DNA from 3 places in the Blautia sp. 1001283B150304_161114_C9 genome. Region 3 is predicted to be linked to each of the others. Evidence: predicted binding sites of a transcription regulator. Region 3 holds the regulator's gene; each other region holds the start of a gene.

Region 1 (7,881 bases), on a different contig from region 3:
CGATCAGAGGAAAGGGAGAACTGCTTGCAAAGCTTCGCAAGGCTGCAAAGAAAGCAGACAAGATTTATCTTGCAACTGACCCTGACCGCGAGGGAGAGGCAATTTCCTGGCATCTGATGCAGGCATTAAAAGAAGATCCGAAGAAGATGCACAGGATTACCTTTAACGAGATTACCAAGACAGCAGTAAAATCATCGATCAAACAGGCCAGAGACCTGGATATGGATCTGGTAGATGCACAGCAGGCAAGACGTATGCTTGACCGTATGGTAGGTTATACCATCAGCCCGCTTCTCTGGGCAAAAGTCAAGAGAGGCTTAAGTGCGGGGCGCGTACAGTCTGTTGCGCTTCGTATCATCTGTGACAGAGAAGATGAGATCAATGCGTTTATTCCGGAAGAATACTGGAGCCTGGAGGGAGATTTTCAGGTGAAGGGTGAGAAGAAACCGCTGCAGGCGAAGTTCTATGGAACAGATAAAAAGATGGATATCCACAGCAAAGAGGAAATGGATAAACTTCTGGCCTCTCTGAAAGATAAAGAATATGAGATCAATGAAGTAAAGAAAGGCGAGAGGATCAAGAATGCACCGCTTCCCTTTACTACAAGTACCTTACAGCAGGAAGCAGCCAAGACCTTAAACTTTTCCACACAGAAGACAATGCGTCTGGCACAGCAGCTGTATGAAGGAATTGATATCAAAGGAAATGGAACGGTAGGTGTGATCTCTTATCTGCGTACAGATTCCACCCGAATCTCGGAGGAAGCAGATGCTGCTGCAAGAGAATATATCACTGCTCAGTACGGAGAGGATTATGTTTCAAAGTCTGAGAAAGCTGTGAAAAAGGGACAGAAGATCCAGGATGCTCACGAAGCGATCCGTCCTACAGACATCAGCCGTACACCGGCTGTACTGAAGGAATCTCTTTCAAGAGATCAGTTCAGACTGTATCAGCTTATCTGGAGACGTTTTGCGGCCAGCAGAATGGCTCCTGCAAAATACGAAACAACATCTGTCAAGATTGGTGCAGACCAGTATATTTTTACAGTCTCTGCCTCCAAGATCATATTTGACGGATTTATGTCTGTATACACAGATGAAGAGGACCAGAAAAAAGGAAATGTTCTGAATCAGAGTCTTGAAAGAGGAATGAAGCTTAGTCTTAAGGAACTGAAACCAGAACAGCATTTCACGCAGCCGCCTGCACATTATACAGAGGCATCTCTGGTCAAGACTATGGAAGAACTGGGGATCGGACGTCCAAGTACCTATGCGCCGACGATCACAACGATCATCAGCCGCCGTTATGTTGCAAAAGAACAGAAGAACCTGTATGTTACAGAGTTGGGGGAAGTTGTCAATAATATTATGAAACAGGCTTTCCCGAGTATTGTAGATGTAAACTTCACTGCGACTATGGAAGGGCTTCTGGACTGTGTGGCAGCAGGAACTGTAAAGTGGAAGACAGTAGTAAGCAACTTCTATCCGGATCTGAAGAAGGATGTAGATGCTGCAGAGGAAGAACTTGAAAAGGTTGATATTCAGGATGAAGTGACAGATGTGATCTGCGAAAACTGTGGCAGACATATGGTGATCAAATATGGTCCTCATGGACGATTCCTTGCATGTCCGGGATTTCCGGAATGCAAAAATACCAAACCATATTTTGAGAAGATCGGGGTGGCATGTCCGAAATGTGGAAAAGAGATTGTGCTTAAGAAAACCAAAAAAGGACGTAAGTACTACGGATGTGAGGATAATCCGGATTGTGATTTCATGTCCTGGCAGAAACCATCAGCAAAGAAATGCCCGAAATGTGGAAGCTATATGGTGGAAAAGGGGAATAAGCTTGTCTGCAGCCAGGAGACATGTGGATATGTAGAGGCAAAGGACGAGAAAGAATAATAACGGATTGTAAATGTTATAAATGGGACTGTTGCAGCAGTTGAAAATGAATTTCATTAATGCAACAGTTCCGTTTTTTGTCTTACAGTCAGTGACTTTCTGACTTTTTGTCTTCAATCCTTTGAATTTTTGATGATGATATTTATTGAATAATATTATAAAAGGAATCTATTTTCAGAAAAGCAAAAATAAATAAAAAAATAGTAAAATTTGTCTTGTAATTTGACTTTAAAACGTGTAAAATCAAAGTATCAGTAATGTTAATGACCATGTGTGTCTGAATCTTTCTTGCGAGCAAAAGAAAGTGACTGCTCATTTATGAAATAATGACAGAAAGATTTCGGATATGTACAGGGTGAAAGGAGGACAATATGAGTGTTCAGCTGCTGGATAGAACAAGAAAAATTAATAAACTTCTGCATAACAGCAGTTCCAGCAAAGTGGTATTTAATGACATCTGTCAGGTTCTGATGGAGACACTGAGTTCCAACATTCTGGTTCTCAGTAAAAAAGGAAAGGTTCTGGGTGTCAGTTTATGCCCGGGAGTAGAGGAGATCACTGAACTGATCGAGGACAAGGTTGGCGGATATGTAGATTCCCTGTTAAACGAGAGATTTCTGGGTGTCCTGTCAACAAAAGAGAATGTAAATCTTCAGACACTGGGATTTGAACATGTATCAAGCAGTTATCAGGGAATCATTAATCCGATAGATATTGCAGGGGAACGACTGGGTACTGTATTTATGTATCGTTATGAGAAACCATATGACATTGAAGATATTATTGTCAGTGAATATGGAACAACCGTTGTAGGGCTTGAGATGATGAGAGCGGTTCATGAAGAGAATGCTGAGGAGGACAGAAAGCAGCAGGTAGTGAAATCTGCGTTTAATACTTTATCTTTCTCCGAACTGGAGGCGATCATCCATATTTTTGATGAACTTGACGGAGATGAGGGAATCCTGGTTGCAAGTAAGATCGCAGACCGCGTGGGAATCACCAGATCTGTTATCGTAAACGCTTTGAGGAAGTTTGAAAGTGCCGGTGTGATCGAATCCAGATCTTCCGGTATGAAAGGAACCTACATTAAAGTGCTGAATGAAGTCATTTTTGATGAACTGGAAGAGATTAAAGCTCAGAGAAATAAGAAATCCTGATATAGAAGCTTCCATAAATAATGAATGCAAGAAGGCTGTCTGCTGTATGGTGGACGGTCTTTTTATTATGTTACAGGAATTATAGCAAGCCTCTTAATTAATGTATTTGAAGACAATTCAACTGAGTGTGAAAGACAAGGAAGATATGACAAAATTATTTGTAAATTAAGAAAACAAAAGAAAAAAAGAGAATATATAAGTAAAAAAGAGAATATAGATTATTTCATAATGATAAAAGCACTTGCGAAATCGACTCATTTTCAATAATATAAGGACAGTGATTAGCACTCGAAGTAAATGAGTGCTAGCAAAAATCGGCAGAATTAGACAGAGTGCCGAAACAGTTACCGGATATTTTGCAATAACGGAAAGAGTACGGTAACAGGAAAGCTTTAGTTGGAGAATAAAGGAGGATATAGATCATGACATTAGTACCTTTAGGTGACAGAGTTGTATTAAAACAGGTTGAAGCAGAAGAAACAACAAAATCCGGAATCGTTCTTCCGGGACAGGCACAGGAGAAACCACAGCAGGCAGAAGTTGTAGCTGTAGGACCTGGCGGAGTTGTTGACGGCAAAGAAGTAAAAATGGAAGTAGCTGTAGGTGATAAAGTTATCTACTCCAAATATTCAGGAACAGAAGTAAAAATGGATGGCACAGAATACATTATCGTAAAACAGAATGATATTCTTGCAATTGTTAAATAAGCAATATCAAAATAGAAAACATAAATGAAGATACTTATAAGATAATATTTACAGGATGTAACATGAAATACCGGCTAAGTATCAGAAAGAATTCATAGAGATCAAAATTTGAATCAGGAGGTCATATTATCATGGCAAAAGAAATTAAATTCGGCGCAGAAGCCAGAGCAGCTCTTGAAGCTGGTGTAAATAAATTAGCTGATACAGTAAGAGTAACATTAGGACCGAAAGGAAGAAACGTAGTTCTTGACAAACCATACGGTGCTCCGCTTATCACAAACGACGGTGTTACAATCGCAAAAGAAATTGAACTGGAAGACGGATTTGAAAACATGGGCGCACAGCTGATCAAAGAAGTTGCTTCCAAAACAAACGATGTAGCAGGTGATGGTACAACAACAGCTACTGTTCTTGCACAGGCTATGGTTCACGAAGGAATGAGAAACCTGGCAGCAGGCGCTAACCCGATCATCCTCAGAAAAGGAATGAAGAAAGCTACAGATGTAGCTGTAGAAGCAATCAAGAACATGAGCCAGACAATCAGCGGCAAGAAACAGATCGCAAACGTTGCATCTATTTCCGCAAGCGATGAGACTGTTGGACAGTTAGTAGCAGATGCTATGGAAAAAGTTTCCAAAGATGGCGTTATCACAGTAGAAGAATCCAAGACAATGCACACAGAACTTGACCTTGTAGAAGGTATGCAGTTCGATCGTGGATATGTATCCGCATATATGTCAACAGATATGGAAAAAATGGAAGCAAATCTGGAAGATCCATATATCCTGATCACAGACAAGAAGATCAGCAACATCCAGGAAATCCTTCCATTACTGGAGCAGATCGTAAAAGTTGGTGCGAAACTTCTTATCATTGCTGAAGATGTAGAGGGTGAAGCTCTTACAACTCTGATCGTAAACAAATTAAGAGGAACCTTCCAGGTAGTAGCTGTCAAAGCTCCGGGATATGGTGACAGAAGAAAAGAAATGCTTCAGGATATCGCAATCCTTACAGGCGGCCAGGTAATCTCCGAAGAAGTTGGTCTGGAACTGAAAGACGCAACTATGGAGCAGTTAGGACGTGCAAAATCTGTTAAAGTTGCAAAAGAGAACACAGTTATCGTTGACGGTATGGGTGACAAAGATGCAATCGCAAACCGTGTTGCTCAGATCCGTGGACAGATTGAAGAAACAAAATCTGAATTTGATAAAGAAAAATTACAGGAAAGACTTGCAAAACTGGCTGGCGGCGTAGCTGTTATCCGTGTTGGTGCTTCCACTGAGACAGAAATGAAAGAAGCTAAGCTTCGTCTGGAAGATGCTCTTGCAGCTACAAGAGCAGCAGTAGAAGAAGGTATCATTGCAGGTGGCGGCTCTGCTTACATCCACGCATCCAAAGAAGTTGCAAAACTTGCAGCAACTCTGGAAGGTGACGAGAAGACAGGTGCAAATATCATCCTGAAAGCTTTGGAAGCTCCTCTGTTCCGCATTTCTGCAAATGCAGGACTTGAAGGTTCCGTAATCATCAACAAAGTAAGAGAATCTGAACCGGGAATCGGTTTCGATGCTCTGAATGAAAGATATGTAGATATGGTAAGCGAAGGTATCCTTGATCCTGCAAAGGTTACAAGAAGTGCTCTTCAGAATGCTACAAGCGTTGCGTCTACATTACTTACAACAGAATCTGCTGTTGCAATTATCAAAGAAGACACACCTGCACCAGCTGCTAATCCTGGAATGGGAATGATGTAATTTTTAATAAACGATAAAATTATACCGCAGTATGCTCAGATAAAAATAGTATGTTACTGTTCACTCCGTTCACAGTAACATAGCCAAAATTCATTCCAGATTGCCTGCGGCAATGGAATTTTGGCTTGTATGTCTCGGGATTTTGGCATATTCATGCCAAAACACCTCGCGGAACAGTGGTGTGTGAACAGTAACAATAGTACAGGTGGAATATGTGAAACGGAACCGTCGTCATAGACGATGGTTCCGTTTTGTGATATAATGCAGAAAAACAGCATGATGAATAAAATATAATTGTTAAATATGCTGTGCAAAAAAAGCTGCTTTCAACAGCTGAACAAATGAAAAGGAGACGAAACAATGGGCGACTTGTATTCAGAATTACTGGTAAAGAAAGATAAGACGGCTAAAGACAGCCTGCTCAAATACGGTCTGATCGTTTTGACAGTGTTGGCAGTATTTGCCGGACTTATCATCACACCGCTGGCACTGATCATTGCCGTAGCGCTTGGAATTGCATGCTATTTTGTAATCCCGAAAACAGATGTAGAATATGAATATCTGTTTATCAATGGCGATTTTGACATCGACATGATCATGTCAAAGACAAAAAGAAAGAAAGTAAAGAGCTTCAAATTATCAGAGGCAGATCTGGCTGCACCGCTGGATTCCCACAGAATGGACTATTACAACGGAAACCAGAACATGAAAGTACTGGATTTTTCATCAGGAAATCCGGAGCATAAACGCTTTGGTGTTATCACAAGACTGGACGGAAATTTATGCAAGATCATCCTGGAACCGGATGAGGCGCTTGCACAGGCTATGAAAAATTCAGCACCGAGCAAAGTTTTTTTGGATTGACATAGAATCTGATTTTTGTTACACTTGTTGAAAATAAAAGGACCAGTTGCTGGTTCCTTTTTACATTACAATAGTAATTTAATTTCATATACGCAAGGGAGGAAATGCAATGGGTACTATCATTGGTGAAGGCATTACTTTTGATGACGTGCTGTTAGTTCCGGCATATTCAAAGGTAATTCCGAATCAGGTAGATGTCACAACTTACTTAACAAAGAAGGTTAAACTGAACATTCCTATGATGAGTGCAGGAATGGATACAGTAACCGAGCATCGCATGGCAATCGCTATGGCGAGACAGGGTGGTATTGGTATTATTCATAAGAATATGTCCATTGAAGCGCAGGCAGAAGAAGTAGACAAGGTAAAACGTTCTGAGAACGGTGTTATCACAGATCCTTTCTATTTATCTCCTGAACATACACTTAAGGACGCAGATGAGTTAATGGCAAAGTTCCGTATCTCCGGTGTGCCGATCACAGAGGGCAGAAAACTGGTCGGAATCATTACTAATCGTGATCTGAAGTTTGAGACAGATTTCAGCAAGAAGATCAAAGAGTGCATGACTTCTGAGGGACTGATCACAGCCAAAGAAGGAATTACACTGGAAGATGCCAAGAAGATTCTGGCAAAATCACGTAAAGAGAAATTACCTATTGTAGATGATGACTTTAACTTAAAAGGCTTAATTACTATTAAAGATATTGAGAAACAGATCAAATATCCTCTGGCTGCAAAGGATGAGCAGGGACGTCTTCTCTGCGGTGCTGCGGTAGGAATCACTGCTAATGTACTTGCACGTGTTGATGCACTTGTAAAGGCATCTGTAGACGTGATCGTAATTGATTCTGCACATGGACATTCAGAGAACATTCTGAAGGCTGTACGCGAGATTAAGGCAGCATATCCGGAACTGCAGGTGATCGCAGGTAACGTAGCAACAGGTGCTGCGACAAAGGCTCTGATCGAGGCCGGTGTAGATGCAGTTAAGGTTGGTATCGGACCTGGATCTATCTGTACCACACGAGTTGTTGCAGGTATCGGCGTTCCGCAGATCACTGCTGTTATGGACTGCTACGAAGCTGCAAAAGAATACGGAATCCCGATCATTGCAGACGGTGGTATCAAGTATTCCGGAGATGTCACAAAGGCAATCGCAGCCGGTGCGAATGTCTGCATGATGGGAAGCATGTTTGCAGGATGCGACGAGAGCCCGGGAACATTCGAACTGTATCAGGGCAGAAAATATAAAGTATACCGCGGTATGGGATCTATCGCAGCTATGGAGAACGGAAGTAAAGACCGTTACTTCCAGGAGAATGCGAAGAAACTTGTTCCGGAAGGCGTAGAAGGACGTGTTGCTTACAAAGGACATGTTGAGGATACTGTATTCCAGCTCATGGGCGGTCTCCGTTCCGGTATGGGATATTGTGGAGCAGAAACTATTGAGAAGCTTAAAGAAACAGGCAGATTCATCAAGATTTCTGCTGCATCTCTT
Region 2 (7,881 bases), on a different contig from region 3:
TTGTATTCGGCATTGCAACAACCGTTGTCACACCACCTCTTGCAGCAGCCCGGGAACCTGTCTCTATATCCTCTTTCTGTGTCTGTCCCGGATCTCTGAAATGAACGTGAAGATCGATCAGTCCCGGCATTACCAGACATCCCTTCGCATCTATTACTTTGTCGCTTTTATCTTTTATTTTAAGTTTCTCACCGATCTCGGTGATCACGCCATCTTCCAGATAAATATCGCCTTTTTTATCAGTGTCAGTAGCCGCATCTACGATACGTCCTCCCTGAATCAGAATACCCATGCAATTCTCTCCCTTCGTTGTCGTTTGACAATAACTTTCTGATATACATAATACACGAAACTTCTTCTTTTATAAAGCCTTTTTTTACTGATGTGCAGTCTTTTTTGCTTGACAATTCAAAATGCGGGAGATATAATCAGTTCATATCTGGATTATTTAATGTATAGTCACTGGTTTTTAGAGATTATATAACAGTATATAATCTGTAAAATCTGGTGATTTTTTTATTTGCCAGAAACTATATAATTTTTTTATTTTTTATGGAGGTAACAACATGAACAAGGGAACTGTAAAATGGTTCAACGCAGAAAAAGGTTACGGATTTATCACTGGTGAAGACGGTGCAGACGTATTTGTACATTTCTCCGCTATCAATGGTGAAGGATTCAAATCCCTTGAAGAAGGACAGGCTGTAACATACGACTTAACAGAAGGTGCTCGTGGTATGCAGGCTGCAAACGTTACAAAATTATAATTTATAATTTTTGTTAACGCGAGAGGATTGAATTCCGCACTTTTCTATACGGATTAAACCTCAAAAAAATCCCCGGATCATCCGGGGATTTTTTATTGCTTTTCTTCTGTGAATCCATCAGAGATTCAATTTCTATTTAGCATCTGCGCTGTCTGCATCCGTTGTTGAATCTGCTGTTTCTGCAGCTTTATCGTCTGCTACATTTGTATCATCTGCTTCTTCAGATTTATCTGCGGTTTCCGTTTCAGAATCATCTGCGGTTGTGTCTGCTGCATCAGCATCTTCACTGTCTGTATCAGTGGAAGCTGTTGTATCTTCTTCCTCCGCTGTATCTGCATCAGTGCTGTCTGTACCATCGGATGCATCTGTTGACAGATTCGAAATGTAATTGTCAAGTGCAGTAGTATCCATTACTGTATTCTGAACCACATTCTCTTTGGCTCCTGTCACTTTTACATATGCAGAATAACCAATCCATGCAACAATCACAACACAAATGAATGCCCAGGCAAACATTTCCAGTCCAAAAAGTACTTTTTCTTTTCTGTCTGTTTTGTTATGCAGTCCTTTTCTGGCCTTATAAGCATCGACTTTCTTCTGGCTCATGATAGATCTCCTTTGCATCAATATTTCGTATTTTCTGATTATAGCACACTTTACTGCAAAAGAAAACAATTAGTTTATACTGCAACGATCACTCCGCCGTCATTTGCATACATAGAACTTACACCCGCTGTATCAAGGACTACGATCTTTGCAAGTTTCATTCTCTCTTCAAAAGCCTCTTTGAGCACCTGTGCTCTTGCCGGACAATTGCAGTGACTGATGGCAAGAACCTTCTCTGCACTGTCCGGAGTTTTCTCGATTACCTGCTCTACAAGCTTGATCAGAGCACGATTCATGCCTCTTGCCTGATCCAGCTGGCAGATATTTCCATCATCCGTAGAACCCATGACCGGTTTGATTTTCAATGCACTGGCCACTAACGCTTTCACTTTGCTCAGACGGCCGTTCTTTCTCAAAGTATCAAGATTCTCAAGTATAAAAAATGTATGCTGTCCTTCAATATAATGTTCCACAGTTGAAACAACTTCTTCAAAACTCATCCCTGCTTCTTCGCATTCCTGTATCTTCATTCCGATCAGGCTTTCCCCGATGGATGCGGAACGTGAATTAAACACATGTATTTTTTTATCCGGATGGTCTTCCATAATAAGATCTCTGCCAAGCAACGCACTGTTATAGGAACCACTCAGCTCAGAAGACAAAGTCACTGCATAAATATGCTCAGCCTCGCAGTCATATGCTCTCATATATCTCTCAGGTGACGGGCAGGCTGATTTCGGACATTCCGGGCAGGCTGCCACTTTATTAATAAACTCTGCCTGATCAAATGTTTCATCATCTATGATCTGTTCAGCTCCTACCATCAGAGTCAGTGGAATGGATTCAAAACATTCATCTTTCTTCCATTCGTCCAAAAGTTCTCCACAACTATCTATGATAATCTTATATCTCAATTATATCGTCCTCTTTTCCATTATATGTAGTATTCAATACCAGATATATCTTATCACACCGCTTTACGTTTGAAAAGACTTTTTAATAAAAACACTGTTCTTTTTTTCAAAAGTGCTTTATAATAAAAAGACGCTTCCCGCAAAGTGCAGGAAGCGCTGCCTAATCCACAAAATATGTTCAGAAATATGCAGCAATCCAGAAGTATTTTTTTAATTCTGAACAGCTGTAAATCATGTTATCAGAGAGGTGTTGTATGCTTGCTTTAAAAATTACTGATGTAAAAGATTTTATGAATAAACTCCTGATCGGTGAGGTATTTGACCGTTTTTCTCTTGTCGAGGCATCTGTGACAACCTTCAACACTTTTACCATAAACGGAAAACTTCATTACGATTTCTTTGATACTGACACAAAGGCTGCTTTTGAGGAGAATTCCACAGAATATTCCCTCTGGCATGATGTAAAACCTTATTGTTTTTCTATCATACGCGGCAGACGCACACCTTTGAATTTCAGGATTGTATTTGAACTTTCTCATGATCAGACACAGTCGTTGTTAAAAAATGAACGGCATATTGCAGATATTCCTGTGCAAAGCTTTTATCTGAATATCCGGTACAAGAACCAGTCCCTTTTATGTACAACAGGTGTTTCTTATACTTCATTCAGTCCGGATAAACGTCTGGAACATCTCTGGGATGATTCCATGACTGTTTTTCTCTCCAGTCATCACATTCCCTGTGAGAAATTATGAGTAGATTCTGTTATCAGTCTTTATCCGAATAACGCAGATAATAGACCAGAATATCTATAAACTCACTGTTCGTCGGTTTATCTGCCATTGTACATCCTGCCATTTCTTCCAGTGTATCCTTATGATTCATCCAACATAAGTTTACCAGTGTTCTTATGTTGTGTTCTACATTAGACGGCGTTGATTTATATTTTCTTGCAATGACCGGATAAATATCTTTGGTGACTTTTACCGGTCGCTCATAAATTTTCTGTGCCATTTCTACTGCATCCACAACATAATAATATCCTTTATACTTTGATGTTGCACCCAATTTTCTAATAACTCCATAAACTGCACTCATACATCGTTCCTCCTGTAACTTCCATAATCTGTGTTTTTACAGATTTGGATATCTCATTTATTTACACACATTTCTCTATAAGTAAATGAAAGTCACGATATTGGCTGCCCGGAAGCACCATTGCAGTCACTATTCTCTGTAACCCGTTATATCTTCTGCGGATTCGGCATATTCATTAAAATATCGGCAACTTAATAATAGGAATTCATAAGACATTTGTCAATACCAATGTAATTGTTTTCCACAAAAATAAGGAGCAAAAGTTATTCTCCGCTCCTTATTTGATATTCTGCTATTCTGACAGGCGTATCTGTCCTCTCATTGATCTGCCGGCAAATTGCCTGCTTTCTATCTTATTTTGCAATCATCAGCAAAATTTCATTGCTTCTCTGAACAAATCTGGTCATTTCGTCCGGTGAAAGCTGTTTATGGCTCATCATCGCAAGGTCATACAACTGTTCACAGATAAGCGGAGCCTTGTCAGATTCCTGATTCTCTGCCAGATATTTAACCAATGGATGATTCGCATTCAGAACCAGTGTTTCCTGTCCGCCAAACATATTCGGATCCATTCCATACATATTATACATCTTCATCATATCCTGCATACGGCGGCTCTCTTCGGAAAGAGTCATCATTGCTGATACATTTTCATTTTTCAGATTCTCAACATGTACTTCCAGTTTATCTTTATTAAGGCTCTTGCGGAAAAGTTCTGTCAGTGCTTTGACAGTTTCTTCATCGGCAGTACCCTCACCCTTCATTTCTTCGGTCAGATCCGCATCAATACGCTTAAACTGTACTTCCTGATGTTTCTGCTCAAGACTGGAAATAAATGCACTGTCAATATTATGTTTCAGGATAACGGCATCTTTTCCTGCTTCCTTAAACATATTGATATACTGACTCTGCTGAACTTCATCAGTTACATAGAAAATTACTGTCTTCTCAGGTTCTTTCGCTTCCGCATTGTCTTTGTTTTCAGACTCTGCTGCATCTTCTTTCTTTTCTTCTGTCTGAGCCTCAGTTTCTTCTGTTTCTTTTTTATTCTCTTCAATGCAGTCCTTTAATGTGAGATATTTGCCATCAAGATTCTTAAAGAGTACATAATCTCCCATTTTCTCTGCAAACTTAGCATCTTTAATACAGCCATATTTAATAAACGGGCTGATATCATCCCAGTATTTCTCATAAGATTCTCTGTCAGTCTTGCACATTCCGGTAAGCTTATCTGCCACTTTTTTGGAAATGTATTCAGAAATCTTCTGTACAAATCCGTCATTCTGCAATGCACTTCGTGACACGTTCAATGGAAGATCCGGACAATCGATCACACCTTTCAGAAGAAGCAGGAATTCAGGAATTACTTCCTTGATATTATCTGCGATAAATACCTGATTGTTATAAAGTTTGATCGTTCCTTCAATGGAATCATACTCTGTATTGATCTTCGGGAAGTACAGGATACCTTTTAAATTAAACGGATAATCCATATTCAGATGTATCCAGAATAACGGTTCCTTATAATCCATAAATACCTTGCGGTAGAATTCCTTGTATTCATCATCTGTACATTCATTCGGATGCTTCATCCAGAGCGGATTAATATCACTGATGGAAACCGGACGTTTATTGATCTTTACTTTATCCTTTGCAGGAGAAATTTCAACAACTTCCTTTTCACCTTTATCATTTTCTTTTTCTTCTGTCTTTGCTTCCTCATGAATATGTTCAACAACTACATCATCGTCTCTTAACTCAGATTCATCAATTGTCTCATATTCCTGAGGTGCATTTGCTTTGGAAAGGTAAATATGAACCGGCATGAAGGAACAGTATTTCTCAAGAATCTCACGCATACGGTACTCGTTTGCAAATTCCAGGCAGTCTTCATTCAGGAACAGGGTGATTTCTGTACCAATCGTATTCTTGTTACCTTCCTGGATATCATATTCTGTTCCACCATCGCAGGACCAGTGTACAGGCTGTGCACCTTCTGTATAGGAAAGTGTATCAATATGCACTTCATCCGCCACCATAAATGCAGAATAAAATCCAAGTCCAAAATGACCGATCATCTGATCATCTGTAGTTTTGTCTTTATATTTCTCAAGAAACTGAGTTGCACCTGAAAAAGCAATCTGGGTAATGTATTTCTCTACTTCATCAGCAGTCATGCCAATACCATTATCGATGAATTTCAGAGTTTTCTCATCGGGATTAACAATTACCTGAATCTCCGGTTTGTATCCTTCCGGAAAAGTATATTCTCCCATTACTTCCAGTTTTTTCAGTTTAGTGATCGCATCACATCCGTTGGAGACCAGCTCTCTTACAAAAATATCATGATCGGAATATAACCATTTCTTGATGATTGGGAAAATATTTTCACTGTTAATTGATAAATTTCCATGTTTTACAGCCATGCTGTCCACACTCCTTTTTGTTTTTAATCATTTGCCGCAACTTTATCTGTCAATATACTGCATTCTTATCTGCTCTGCCTCCGAAGCCAAAACTATCCTCTCCTGTTTATCCTTTGAAATAGCTTTTGACTCCTGTAAGTTGCTTCTCTGAAAGATATAGTAATACCATTTATTCCAAAAGTCAAGAAAAAATTAGCACTCACCAAAAATGAGTGCTAATAATTTTATATTTTACATATTCCCCTGTATTTTTTCTTCAGATAACTCTTATTTCTTTCGTCTTTTGTATACCACAACTCCCACAATACATCCTGCTGCAATCGCCAGAATAATCACAAACGGTGTGATATTAGTCGTATCTCCTGTCTTTACCGCTGATTTCGCAGTTGCTCCATTCGGCTGTGGAGTCGGAGTTGCAGTTACAGTCTGCGCCTGTGTAATACTGAAATTCACCTGTTTAGTATCCTGCTCCCCTGTATTCTTCCATTCACTTCCATTATACTTCTGACGGTCAAATGTAACTGTCAATGTGTAGGTTCCGGCCTTCGTAATTCCAAATGCAGCAGTATAAGGTGCACTGCTCCAGCTATTTGTATTGATCACTTTCCAGTTATACGGTACATAGCGGACATCTCCCTTTCCCGGACTTTCATTGTCCATACCCGCTCCGACTGCTGTAAATGTAATCTTTGACTGTGTTGTGTATCCATCTGAACTGATTCCTGTAATCTTATTATCTGTCGGATCTGCAATTTTCGCCTTGCGGGCAGCTTTAACCGTAAACTGAACTTTCACTTCTGCACTGATCTGCTGTTTATTATCAATCACAACTGACTCTGTATAGGAGCCGGCCTTTAAACCCTCCTTCGGGCGGATTTTAAATGTACAGCTCTCCCCCGGTGCAAGCTCTGTGGCTGAAAGTTTCCCGATTTTAAAGTTTTTACCTGACGGTGCATTTAAAGTTACATTTGTATTCCCCTCATTCGTCACTGTAACTTTCTGCGCTTCCGGTGCCTCACTATATCCTTCTTTTGCTTTTCCAAAATTCAGTTCTTCCGGTGTTACGGATAATTTATAAATCTTTTTCACTTCCGAAACAGTCGCAGAAGCTTTGATTGTTGTCAATACATCCTCCTGTCCTTCCGAACTGGTCTGGGCTATCTGAATACTGTCCAGGTAATTGCCGACTTTCAGACCGTTCACCGGTACTGCTGTAAATGCAGCAGAATCTCCCGGCTCCAGCACTGATGCCGAAAGTTCCCCAATATCAAAATACTCTGCATATGGCTGCATCAGCGAAACAGTTGTATTTCCTGTATTGGTAAGTGTAATGGTCGTCGCCTCAGGAGTATCATAACCTTCCTTCAGATCATCATAACTGAAAGATTCCGGATCTGCCTGAACTGCTGTGATCTGTTCCTGTTCTGCCTCTTTTACAGATACTTCCGCCGTTACCTGCACTGCTACTTCCGAATCCTCTTCACTTTCAAATATCAGGGTATCACTGTAATCACCCTTCGTCAGACCGGTTTTTGGCTGTACCATGAACATAAGAGAATCACCTTTTGCAATCTGTATTCCTGATACAGCTTCACTTCCATCTTCGTTCATCACCTCAAAATAATCTGATTTCGGTATCTTTAAAGTGACAGTTCCATCCCCTGTATTTGTTACGGTTACGGACAGTGTCTCATTGGCCTGTGTATAATTTTCTTCGATATCGCTGAAATTAAGACTTCCTGTATTTACATCAAGAGACTGTGCCTCAAGAGATGCATCTGCATTGTCACCTGCCGATGGAGCCTCGCTGTCATCCGGCGTCTCTGTCGGTTCTGCAGAAGGCTCATCCGAAGGCTTCAGATCTTCGTCATCTGATGAATCATCCTCACCTTCAACTGCGATCTTCGCTTCAAAAGAAACCTCAATACCTTCTTCCGTCCGGTATGTGATCATATCATCATATTCACCCGGTTCCAGCCCTTCCCTCGGCTGTATCCATACGCTTACAGATTCACCTGCACTCAGCGGTTCTGTAATATCCTGAACCATAAAATGTTCCGGACTGATCTC
Region 3 (7,881 bases):
TCAGGTCATCTAATGCTTCACGAACATCTTTCAGGATTGCTTCTTTGTCTGCATCTTCTTCCAGATAAAAATTCAGATAGGCAATGCCGTCATCTGCTGGTCCTTCCGGCATAATATCTACAAACATCTGAGCCTTGTCTTCCTCAGTCAGAGGCTGTTTGTCCTGAATTTCCACGCCTTCAATGCCGACTTCTGCAAGTGTGCTGATAACGATATCTTCTGCTTCTGTTTTCGTTTTTACTGTAAAACGGTTCCACTTCATGTAATTGTCTCCATTTCTTTATGTTATATAATTAACTATTATCATCCAAAAATATGTCTGACCCATTCTCTGTTACTCTGCAGCTATTCCCATAATGCAGCATCTCACCACATCCAGTCAATTCTTATTTGCCCACCGACTGCATGCTTCACTTATTTTTTCAAAAAAATGTCTGAATATCTCGTGGCGGTTTCCTTTGCTGTAAAATCTCCACGCCAATTCTACCAGTGCAACTCCGGCAATGGCATCCACCAGATAATGCTGTTTAAGCACCTGGGTAGAAATAATGATCAGTATTGCAAAAATCAGTGAAAAATGCTGATACCATTTTGGAATATTCTCTGATTTACTGACTCCGCGCCAGCTCAGCCAGCTTACATAACAATGGATTGACGGAAATAAGTTAGACGGACTGTTTCCACCATCCATGAGATAAACAAACTTAAGCATCTGCTGGGACCATGTAGTTCCTGCAATCTCAGGTCTGACATTGGTAGTTGGCAAAACCAGAAAAATAATAAAACATGTAATATGAACAGTCAGATCAGTTGCCACAAACCGATAAAATCCATCTTTTCCTCTCTGTGCAGCCAGAATATAATTCACTGCCCAAAAAGGAAATGCCAGAATATAAATCCAGATAAACTGTGGTATTAACGGCACTGTCCTGTCCAGTGACATGGTAAAATCAAAATGATATCTGTCTGCTGTCAGTACTCCGCTTCCCCAGTAAATAAGACAGTTTAATACAAAAATGCTTATCAGCGGCAAAATTACCCATACAGGGAGATACTTCTCCCGAAAAGCTGCGATCTTCTCTGTTTTTGTCAAATATCTCTCCATTTCTCAGGAAACTTTTATTCCTGTCTGTTCATCTGATTTTTACCGTTACTCTTCAATATACACGACTATACAAAAAAAGAAAAGAGGGTAAACCTCTTTTCTTTAATTTTCTTTTATAATTAATCCTCAAAAGTCTCTTTTAATTTATCCATGAAACTCTTTTTCTTCTTTTCCGGTTTTTCAAAATCATCAGAATCTTTTGATTTCGGACGGTTACCACACGCCTCATCGAATTTGCGCAGTGCTTCTTTTGCTTCTTCGTTGAGGTTTGTAGGAACCTGCACAACGAAAGTCACATAATGATCGCCACGTACATTCTTGTTTCTCAGAGACGGTACACCTTTTCCCTTCAGACGGATCCTTGTGTCTGTCTGAGTTCCGGGTTTCACTTCATATTCAACCTCTCCATCCACTGTGTTGATACGTACAGTACCGCCCAGTGCTGCCTGCGCGTATGTAAGAGGCGCAGTAGAGAAGATATTCATATCCTGTCTCTGGAAGATCGGATGACGTGCAACATTTACTTCTACAAGCAGATCGCCTCTCGGACCTCCGTTTGTACCCGGTTCACCCTTCTCACGGATGCGGATGCTCTGACCATTGTCAATACCTGCAGGTACAGATACCTGAATCTTCTTTCTTGAAGACGTATATCCGGTTCCGCGGCAGGAAGTACATTTATCCTTGATGATCTTACCTGATCCATGACAATCCGGACAAGTCTGTACATTACGCACCATTCCAAACATGGACTGCTGTGTATAAACAACCTGACCTTCTCCATGACATTTCGGACAGGTTACCGGTGAAGTACCCGGCTTCGCACCTGTTCCATGACAGGTGGTACACTCGTCTTTCAGTACGATCTCCAGTTCCTTCTCACAGCCAAAGACAGCTTCTTCAAAAGTAATATTTACGCGTGCGCGGAGATTAGCTCCCTTCATCGGACCATTATTGGCACGTCTGCTTCTGCTGCCGCCACCAAATAAATCGCCGAAAATATCGCCGAAGATATCACCCATATCAGCACCGTTAAAATCAAAACCTCCGAAGCCGCCGCCGGCACCTCCGCCACCGTTTTCAAAAGCCGCATGGCCAAACTGGTCATACTGTTTTCTCTTCTCCGGATCGCTTAAGATGGTGTAAGCCTCTGTTGCCTCTTTAAATTTCGCCTCAGCCTCTTTATCTCCTGGATTTACATCCGGGTGATACTTCTTGGCCAGCTTACGATATGCTTTTTTAAGTGTTGCGTCATCGGCGCTTTTGTCCACGCCTAAGACTTCATAATAATCTCTCTTATCAGCCATGATTTTAATCCTATACCCGTTTTATTTATAACACAACTATTCAGTGAGAGAGACTCTCCCACTGAACAGTTATTATTGATATTTCCGTTGCAAATCTCTGCTTTTACAGAAATGTCACATTATACTTCTTTGTAATCAGCATCTACAACATCATCGTTGTTTCCTGCATCTGTGCTGCCTGCTGCACCGCCGCCCATATTCATGTCCGGTCCTGCCTGGCCGCCTGCCTGCTGTGTCTGCTCATACATTTTAGCGAAAAGCTTCTGAGCACTTTCCATCATCTTCTCCTGAGCAGCTTTGATATCTGCTACCTGAGAATCTGTCATCTCTTCTGCATTTGCAGTCTGAGACAGTAAATCTTTCAGTGCGTTCAGGTCTGCTTCTACAGCAGCTTTATCATTAGCATCGATCTTGTCTCCGGCTTCTTTCAGTGCATTCTCAACCTGGAATACCATGGAATCAGCATTGTTTCTTGTATCGATTGCTTCTTTACGTTTCTTATCCTGTGCTTCAAACTCAGCAGCTTCTTTTACTGCCTTGTCGATATCGGAATCAGACATGTTAGAACCAGCTGTGATTGTGATGTGCTGTTCTTTACCTGTTCCAAGATCCTTAGCAGATACATTTACGATACCGTTTGCATCGATATCAAATGTAACTTCAATCTGCGGAACACCACGACGTGCTGGCGGGATTCCGTCCAGACGGAACTGACCAAGGGATTTGTTGTCTTTTGCAAACTGACGCTCACCCTGTACAACGTTGATATCTACTGCTGTCTGGTTGTCTGCTGCTGTTGAGAAAATCTGGCTCTTTCTTGTAGGAATTGTAGTATTTCTCTCAATCAGTCTTGTTGCGATACCACCCATTGTCTCGATGGACAGTGACAGTGGAGTAACATCCAGAAGAAGGATATCACCTGCGCCTGCATCACCTGCAAGTTTACCACCCTGGATAGAAGCACCAAGTGCTACACACTCATCCGGGTTCAGGTTCTTGCTTGGCTCTTTGCCTGTTAACTGTCTTACTTTATCCTGAACAGCCGGGATACGGGAAGATCCACCAACCAGAAGTACCTGGCCAAGTTCAGATGCTGTGATACCTGCATCTGAAAGTGCACGACGTACCGGTTCTGCTGTCATTTCTACTAAGTCATGTGTTAATTCATCGAATTTAGCTCTTGTAAGGTTCATATCGAAGTGTTTCGGGCCTTCTGCTGTAGCTGTGATGAATGGCAGATTGATGTTTGTAGTTGTTGCGGAAGAAAGCTCTTTCTTTGCTTTCTCTGCAGCTTCTTTTAATCTCTGAAGTGCCATCTTATCATTGCTTAAGTCTACGCCTTCTGCTTTCTTAAACTCTGCAAGCATGTAATCTGTAACTTTCTGGTCGAAGTCATCACCACCAAGACGGTTGTTACCTGCTGTGGAAAGTACTTCGATAACGCCGTCACCGATTTCGATTACAGATACATCGAATGTACCGCCACCTAAATCGTATACCATGATCTTCTGTTCTTTTTCATTGTCAAGACCATATGCAAGAGCTGCTGCTGTTGGCTCGTTGATGATACGTTTTACATCAAGACCTGCGATTTTACCGGCATCTTTTGTTGCCTGACGCTGAGCATCATTGAAATATGCAGGAACTGTGATAACTGCTTCTGTAACTTTCTCACCAAGGTATCCTTCTGCATCTTTTTTCAGTTTCTGAAGAATCATAGCGGAAATTTCCTGTGGGGAATATTTCTTGTCGTCGATTGTTACACGATAGTCAGTACCCATCTCTCTTTTAATGGAAGAGATTGTTCTCTCTGCGTTTGTTACTGCCTGACGTTTTGCAGGTTCACCTACAAGACGTTCTCCTGTTTTTGTGAAAGCGACAACTGATGGTGTTGTTCTTGCGCCTTCTGTATTAGCGATAACTGTTGGCTGTCCGCCTTCCATTACGGCTACACAGCTGTTTGTTGTACCTAAGTCAATACCAATGATTTTTCCCATAATCTTGTTCCTCCTGTTTATTTTCAACTAGATTTGATATATTCTATATTTTCATGTAAATTAGTTGGCTACTTTTACCATACTGTGGCGGACTACGAAATCCTTGTAGGTGTAACCCTTCTGGAATTCTTCTACCACAATATTCTCACCGGCTTCTTCATCCTCCACATGCATTACTGCGTTGTGGAAGTTCGGATCAAATTCCTTACCCACTGCTTCAATCGGTTTCACGCCCAGCTCATCTAATGTGGTGATCAGCTGTTTGTAGATCATCTTCATGCCATCTGCAAAAGAATCTCCTTCAGGTGCCTGTGCAAGACCTCTCTCGAAGTTATCCACAACCGGAAGCATTTTCTCAACTATGTCCTTGGCTCCGATGATATACATGCTGGATTTCTCTTTCTCCGTTCTCTTACGGAAGTTATCGAATTCAGCCATGTTTCGTTTCAGCCTGTCTGTAAGTTCTTCAATCTGCTGTTCAAATTTATCTTTTTCTTTTTTCTTCTTGCCGAAGAAAGAAGTTTTTGATTTGCTGTCTTTCTTGTCATCCTGGGAAGCTTCCTCGTCTCCGTCCTCTACCGGGATTTCCTCTGTTTCTGCTTCGCCGTTCTCTACAACTTCAGGTTCATTCTCAACAGTTTCTTCTGTTACCGGAGTATCTGTTGTCTCTTCTTCCTGAGCTGTGTTCTTTGTTTCTTCTGACACTCTCTATTACCGCCTTTCTAACTCTCTTTCTTAATCAGTTCGTCCAGCTGGACTTTCAAAGCCTTCAGGCTGTCAACTACGTTTGCATAATCCATACGCTTGGGACCGATGATACCGATGGTACCATGCATTCCTTTTCCAAGTTCGTAAGTGGCTGTGACTACACTGCAGTCTTTCATGGTCTGCACCGGCATCTCATCACCAATGTACACCTGAATTCCTGTGTTCTCTGTATCAGACATTCTCTCTTTCACCAGGTCTACCAGATCCTGCTTCTCTTCAAATGCTGAAATCAGCTCGCTCGCTTTGCTTGTGTCTGCAAGCTCCGGATACTTGAAAATGTTGGTTGCTCCTGAAGTATATATCTGCATATCGTCTTCGTCTACCTGGATGGTGTCTGCCACTGCATCAAGGACTGTGCCAACCACAGAGCCATGTACACCTGCCTGTTCTTTCAGGCGGGCAATCATTCCCAGGTTGATATCCTGAATGGGCACCCCATTTAAGTTGGTGTTAAGAAGAAGATTTAATTTCAGGATTGTCTGATCGTCCATCTCCTCATCCAGATTGATGATCTGGTTTCGGATGACATTGTTATCACTCACTACTACTGCCACAAGCTGAAGGGGTGTCACACGGGAAAGCTGGATGAATTTAATCTTGCTTCCGCTGTACTGTGGAACAGAGATCATTGTTGCATAGTTGGTATTGGAGGCAAGTACCTTCGCTACCTGTTTCAACATCTTATCCAGTTTGTCGGTTTTCTCGATCATGAGATCTTTGATTTCCTGAACCTCTGATTCCTTTTCTCTCATCAGCTCGTCTACGTAGAGGCGATAACCTTTATCAGAAGGAATTCTTCCGGCTGAGGTGTGGGGCTGTACGATATATCCCATATCTGTCAGGTCTGACATCTCATTCCGGATGGTGGCAGAGCTTACATTTAAATCTGCAAACTTGGAAATGGTCCGGGAACCCACCGGTTCGCCTGTTTCCATGTAGGTTTTGATGATGGCTTTTAGTATTTTCTTTTTACGATCATCTAATTCCTGATCCATGAAGTTCCACTCCTTTACTGCCTTTGTTTTTGGTTTGTTAGCACTCATGTTTTAGGAGTGCTAACACCTTATGCTCATAAGATAGCACTCTTGATTTGGTTTGTCAATATTATTTTGTGAATTTTTTGTTATTTTATGAACAATAGGGGTTATTAAGATTATGTTATAGAAAGGGACGCGGGGAGAAATTATTAATATTGCGTGCGGTTTCGGACGCTAAGAGATACTAAGTCTGCAGAAATCTGCTAAAGGCATGAGCCGGCTTATCAAACTCGCTCCGTCGCAGACTCCGCTCAGACAGGTGATGCAGCCGGCTCATAACGCAGATTTCTGCAGACTAAGTATCTCTAAGCATCCTGCAAATGCACACAATATTAATAATTTCTCCCCGCTGGCTGTTCAGGACGATCATATAGGCGGGGCTCTCGCCTTGGAGGCGAATCGCCTCTTCTATAGCAATCCTCGTAAATAATGCATTTAAGGCAGTTCAGCAGAGTGCAAAAGGCAATGAAGATATCTGACGCAGGATTTCACACTCTGATGGGCTGGATTAAGAAACATTATTTGTCTAAAGTATCCAGGTTCTTTTTCAGGTCGATCATTTTATCGCGGAGTTCGGCGGCCTGTTCAAAGTTGAGGTCTGCGGCTGCGGCACGCATTTGTTTTTCTACCTGGGCGATGAGTTTGGTGAGTTCTTTGCGGGTCATGGACTCTGGGTCTTTCTGGAGTCGGACTTCGGTTTCAGCTACTGCTTTGGATACGGCTATAAGGTCGCGGACTGCTTTTTTGATAGTAGTCGGAGTAATTCCGTGTTCTTTGTTATAGGCTTCCTGGATGGTTCGGCGGCGGTTGGTTTCGGTGATGGCTTTGTGCATGGAATCGGTCATGTTGTCTGCGTACATGATTACATGGCCTTCACTGTTTCGGGCAGCTCGTCCGATGGTCTGGATGAGGGAGGTTTCGGAACGGAGGAAACCTTCTTTGTCTGCATCCAGGATTGCTACCAAGGTGATCTCCGGGATGTCCAGGCCTTCTCGAAGGAGGTTGATTCCTACCAGTACATCAAAGACATCCAGACGCATATCACGGATAATGCGGGCACGTTCTAAGGTATCGATATCGGAATGGAGATAACGGACTCTGATTCCTACTTCTTTCATATATTCTGTCAGGTCTTCTGCCATTCGTTTGGTGAGAGTGGTAATCAGGATTTTGTGTTTCTTTGACACTTCTTTGTTTACTTCTCCGATCAGATCATCGATCTGGCCTTCAATAGGGCGGACTTCTACTTTCGGATCCAGAAGTCCGGTTGGACGGATGATCTGTTCTGCACGGAGAAGTTCATGATCATACTCATATTGTCCCGGAGTGGCAGATACAAACATGACCTGATCCAGTTTGGATTCGAATTCCTCGAAGCTTAAGGGGCGGTTATCTTTGGCTGAAGGAAGCCGGAATCCGTAGTCTACCAGTGTCTGCTTCCTGCTCTGGTCACCGGCGTACATTCCTCCTACCTGAGGTACTGTGATATGAGATTCATCTATAATAAGTAAGAAGTCATCTCCAAAATAGTCCAGCAGTGTGTATGGCGGCTGTCCGGGCTTTAATCCTGACAGATGTCTGGAATAATTTTCGATTCCTGAACAGAATCCGGTTTCTTTCATCATTTCAATGTCGAAATTGGTGCGTTCTGAGATTCGCTGGGCTTC

The links. Region 3 encodes HrcA, which represses chaperone genes, less so after heat shock. Its sites were predicted from a motif close to TGTTAGCACTCNNNNNNNNNGAGTGCTAACA; they were not measured.
Region 1: the regulator HrcA is predicted to act here: its motif matches at 3,341-3,371, upstream of groES (co-chaperone GroES).
Region 2: the regulator HrcA is predicted to act here: its motif matches at 6,002-6,032, upstream of htpG (molecular chaperone HtpG).

What each region holds. Positions count from the first base shown of each region.
Region 1 is NZ_JADPGO010000026.1:41,289-49,169, forward strand. It holds gene topA (type I DNA topoisomerase) at 1-1,904, shown strand, start outside; gene codY (GTP-sensing pleiotropic transcriptional regulator CodY) at 2,276-3,061, shown strand; gene groES (co-chaperone GroES) at 3,484-3,768, shown strand; gene groL (chaperonin GroEL) at 3,900-5,519, shown strand; gene I4V44_RS12990 (DUF6106 family protein) at 5,880-6,383, shown strand; gene guaB (IMP dehydrogenase) at 6,493-7,881, shown strand, end outside.
Region 2 is NZ_JADPGO010000005.1:19,548-27,428, forward strand. It holds gene I4V44_RS03845 (dihydroorotase) at 1-292, opposite strand, end outside; gene I4V44_RS03850 (cold-shock protein) at 567-767, shown strand; gene I4V44_RS03855 (hypothetical protein) at 900-1,373, opposite strand; gene I4V44_RS03860 (DegV family protein) at 1,448-2,287, opposite strand; gene I4V44_RS03865 (DUF5721 family protein) at 2,542-3,042, shown strand; gene I4V44_RS03870 (sporulation initiation factor Spo0A C-terminal domain-containing protein) at 3,056-3,385, opposite strand; gene htpG (molecular chaperone HtpG) at 3,739-5,811, opposite strand; gene I4V44_RS17530 (COG1470 family protein) at 6,079-7,881, opposite strand, start outside.
Region 3 is NZ_JADPGO010000030.1:28,048-35,928, forward strand. It holds gene prmA (50S ribosomal protein L11 methyltransferase) at 1-262, opposite strand, end outside; gene I4V44_RS13800 (phosphatase PAP2 family protein) at 380-1,093, opposite strand; gene dnaJ (molecular chaperone DnaJ) at 1,225-2,412, opposite strand; gene dnaK (molecular chaperone DnaK) at 2,532-4,409, opposite strand; gene grpE (nucleotide exchange factor GrpE) at 4,470-5,114, opposite strand; gene hrcA (heat-inducible transcriptional repressor HrcA) at 5,132-6,172, opposite strand; gene uvrB (excinuclease ABC subunit UvrB) at 6,733-7,881, opposite strand, start outside.